Regions from separate parts of the Mesorhizobium loti R88b genome, predicted to be linked through region 1. Evidence: predicted binding sites of a transcription regulator. Region 1 holds the regulator's gene; the other holds the start of a gene.
What was found. Region 1 encodes PhoB, which activates phosphate uptake and scavenging genes when phosphate is short. Its sites were predicted from a motif close to TGTCATNNANCTGTCAT; they were not measured.

Region 1 (2,203 bases):
CCCAGCGAGTCGTCTCCGACGACGCCATCATGGATGCCCGCCAACGCGAACTCGACGACCGCGCCATCACGCTGATCGCCAAGCGCCAGCCGATGGCCGACGATCTGCGCCATGTCGTCGGCTCGATCCGCATGGCCGGCGACCTCGAACGCATCGGCGACCTTGCCAAGAACATCGCCAAGCGCGTCGGCACCGTCGGTCTCAGCGCCACGCCGCGCGACCTGTCGCACTCCATCGATGCCATGGCGCAGCTGGTGCTGATCCAGGTGCATGGCGTGGTCGAGGAGTATGCGGCGGGTGACGGCGCGGCACTCGCCAAGCTGAGGAATGACGACGAGCGCATCGACGTCAAATACACCTCGGTGTTCCGCGAGCTGTTGACATACATGATGGAAGATCCGCGCAACATCACGGCGTGCACTCATCTGTTGTTCTGCGCCAAGAATCTCGAGCGCATCGGCGACCACGTGACCAACATCGCCGAAAATGCGTATTATGTGCTGACCGGCACGCAGCTGCCCGCCAATCGCCCGAAGCAGGACGAGACCGCAATGTCGGCGCCGGCGGCATAACAGGGTGACAAGCCGATGATCGCGCCACGCATCATGGTGGTGGAGGATGAGGAGCCGCTAGGCGTGCTCCTCCGCTACAATCTGGAATCTGAAGGTTACCAGGTCGAGGTGGTGACGCGCGGCGACGAAGCCGAAATCCGGCTGCAGGAAAACGTCCCCGACCTTCTGGTGCTCGATTGGATGGTGCCGGCGGTGTCCGGCATCGAACTCTGTCGTCGGCTAAGAATGCGGCCCGAGACCGAGCGGCTGCCGATCATCATGCTGACGGCGCGGGGCGAGGAAAGCGACCGCGTGCGCGGCCTTTCGACCGGTGCCGACGATTATCTGGTCAAGCCGTTCTCGACGCCGGAATTCATGGCCCGCATCAAGGCGCTGCTGCGCCGCGCCAAGCCGGAAGTGCTGTCCAGCGTACTCAAGGTCGGCGACATCGTGCTCGATCGTGAATCACACCGGGTCTATCGCAAGAAAAGCGAGATCCGGCTCGGGCCGACCGAATTCCGCCTGCTCGAATTCATGATGCGCCATCCCGGCCGCGTGTTCTCGCGCAGCCAGCTGCTCGACAATGTCTGGGGCGAGACGATCTACATCGACGAGCGCACGGTCGACGTGCATGTCGGCCGCCTGCGCAAGGCGGTCAACAATGGCCGTATGCCGGATGTGATCCGCACCATCCGTGGGGCGGGTTACGCGATCCGGGAAGATTAGGTCTTTCGGCGCGGAAGGTCCTACGGAGGTTCTCCGGGCAGGAAGGCGATGCTTCTCGCCAATCTCGTCGCCGCCGTGGGCTACTACGGCCGGCCGTCATACAGCCCGACACCAAGTCGCCTCACGGCTTCGAACTCACAGCGCTGTCGAACGCCTGCACCGAAGTCGTGCAATACATCATGCAGTTCTTGATGCTGGCCGATGAGCATCTGATCGCTCTCGAGAGAGCGGTGAGGCTGGAGTCAAAACAGATTGCTTGCACGATCAGTTCGTCGACTTATTGCTTATCGCTGTTATCGATTTGTTTCAAAAGTCCTATCACTCCGGCACACCCGCCTAATTCTGACAGCGCAAGCTCTTTCACGTGGGTGTCAGCATGTTCAAGGTCATGAGTCTTGGCTTGCTCCAGGCCCAAGCCTTCCATCGCATCGGCCACACCCATCGAGGCGACTTTAGCTTCGTCGCTCTTCGCCTTTTCAACACTTGCGGCGTGTGACAGGCACTCAGACTTTTCATAAACGTCGGCGAGCCACGGCCACAGAGGTGTGTGCTCGGCATTGCAAAGTCGTTCTGCCAGCACATGGACCGACACAGCCATTGCAATTGCCATACCCGGCATGTCGGGACTTTGGCTCTTTGTGCAATGGTCGGTTCCTTCAGCATGAGCTGGCAGCGGCATCCCCAGGAGAATTGCAAGGGCCAATTCATATCGCATGTTACATCGCATCCGGCTGATACTGCGCCTCCGTTCGATGAAGAGTTAACGCGAATACTCAAGCAGCGCAAACAACAGCGCCTATCTGATTCGTGCTTACGCCGGCGGTTTTCCTGCCCTGGCGATCAACGGAATCGGCGGTCTGTGCAATCGCCTCGCGCGATGCAGGTTCGATCAGGTTGAAGGCGGCGGCGCTGACGCCGACCATGGC
Region 2 (2,203 bases), 930 kb from region 1:
TCAACTCCAAGCTCGGCGGCGTGCTGTGCATGTTTGGCGCCATCGTCATGCTGTTCCTGGTGCCGTGGCTCGACACCTCCAAGGTTCGCTCGGCGGTCTACCGGCCCTGGTACAAGCTGTTCTTCTGGCTGTTCGTGGCCGACGCCATCCTGCTTGGCTGGCTGGGCTCGCAGCCGGCGGAAGGCAGCTATGTGTTCATGGCGCAGATGGCGACACTGTTCTACTTCGCCTTCTTCCTGATCGCGCTGCCGGTGCTTGGCCTGATCGAGACGCCGCGCAGGCTGCCGAACTCGATCACCGAGGCGGTGCTCGAAAAGAACAAGGGCGGCAGCGGGCATCCGGTGGGCGCCACGGCCGCGCCAGAGACCAAGGGCTGAGCGGTAGAGAATCTAAGGGGATTTGGCATGAAAAAGATTCTCACCTCGCTGGCGCTGATCAGCCTTGTGGCCGCCGGCGGTGCGGCGTTCGCGGCCGAAGAAGCACACAACGCGGCGGCACCGACGCATTTCCCGATCAACGAGCCGAAGGAAATGAGCTGGAGCTTTACCGGCCCGTTCGGCACTTACGACAAGGGCCAGCTGCAGCGCGGCCTGAAGGTCTATAAGGAAGTCTGCTCGGCCTGCCATTCGATGAATTTGGTGGCGTTCCGCACGCTGGAAGGCCCGACGGGCCTTGGCTATTCGGATGCACAGATCAAGTCGCTGGCAGCCACCTATACCATCCATGACGGCCCCAACGATGCCGGCGAAATGTTCGACCGCCCCGGCAAGCCGTCGGACTATTTTCCGGCGCCGTTCGCCAACGAGCAGGCCGCTGCCGCCTCCAATGGCGGCGCCGCTCCGCCTGACATGTCGCTGCTGGCCAAGGCGCGCGGCGTCGAGCGCGGCTTTCCGCAGTTCGTCTTCGACATCTTCACGCAGTATGACGCGGGTGGCCCGGACTATATCCATTCGTTGCTGACCGGCTATGACCAGACGCCGCCTGCCGGAATGGTCATCCCCGAGGGCACGCACTACAATCCGTACTTCATGTCCGGCGTGTCGCTGAAAATGCCCAAGCCACTCTCCGACGGCCAGGTGACCTATGATGACGGCTCGCCGCAGACCGTCGACCAATACGCCCGCGATGTCTCGACCTTCCTGATGTGGGCGGCCGAGCCGCACATGGAGGCCCGCAAGCATACCGGCGTCAACGTGCTGTTTTTCCTCCTGATATTCGGCGGGCTGGTCTACCTCGTCAAGCGGAAGGTATGGGAAGGCGTGGCGCACTAAATCGCGCCAGAGCTGTACAGGAATACGAAAGGGCGCCTCTTGGCGCCCTTTCGTATTTCCGGGGCCGTGATGTCACATGGCCGTCATCGCATCTGATGATCCTGCGGCATTCTCAAACAAAGGATTGCCCCCATGAAGAAATATGCATCGCTCGCCGCGGGTCTGTTGTTGCTGGTCATCGGCTCGGCCGCCCAGGCCGAAGACGCAAAACCCTTCGTCACCAACAAGGATATCGACCTGACGATGATTCTGCCGCCACCGCCGGCAAACGATTCGGCTGAGACCAAGGCCGAACTCGGTGAGGTTCTGACACTGCAGGTGACGCGCACGCCCGAGATGGTGGCCAGCGCCGTTGCCGATGCAGAGGAGAACGTCTGGCGCTTCGCCAATGTGATGGGGCCGAATTTTACCAAGGACAAGCTGCCGAAGTTCAGCGCCTTCTTCGATCGCGTGGTCGAGACCGAAGGCGCCGTCGTCGATCCGGCCAAGGATGTCTGGAAGCGTCCGCGTCCGCACCAGCTCAGCGACCTCGTCAAGCCGGCGGTCAAGCTGTCGAGCTCCGGCTCCTGGCCGTCCGGCCACGCCACCGTCGGCACCATGATGGGCATCATCCTGGCCGACATGGTTCCCGAGAAGCGCGCCGAGATCATGGCGCGCGCGGCCGAATACGCGCACAACCGCGTGGTCGGCGGCATCCATTACCCATCGGACGTCGAGATGGGCAAGATTTCGGGCAGCGTCATTGCCGCGGTGCTGCTCAACCGGGACGATTTCAAGGCCGAATATGATGTGGCCAAGGCCGAGCTTCGTTCCGATCTCGGCATGTAGTCGTCACCAGTCGGTTGCCGACGGGAAGGGGCGCTTCTGGCGCCCCTTTTTCGTTCACAGTCCCACCAAGGGGTGAGTTCGGCAATTAGGCCGTTGGCACGGCG

Region 2: EB235_RS12605 (acid phosphatase) is a predicted target of PhoB. The motif match lies at 1,342-1,358, and genes of this name have one in related genera.

What each region holds. Positions count from the first base shown of each region.
Region 1 covers NZ_CP033367.1:1,684,125-1,686,327, forward strand. Annotated here, with positions in the region: gene phoU (phosphate signaling complex protein PhoU) at 1-572, shown strand, start outside; gene phoB (phosphate regulon transcriptional regulator PhoB) at 588-1,277, shown strand; gene EB235_RS08270 (hypothetical protein) at 1,555-1,992, opposite strand; gene EB235_RS08275 (hypothetical protein) at 2,051-2,200, opposite strand.
Region 2 covers NZ_CP033367.1:2,613,752-2,615,954, forward strand. Annotated here, with positions in the region: gene EB235_RS12595 (cytochrome b) at 1-377, shown strand, start outside; gene EB235_RS12600 (cytochrome c1) at 405-1,271, shown strand; gene EB235_RS12605 (acid phosphatase) at 1,404-2,099, shown strand.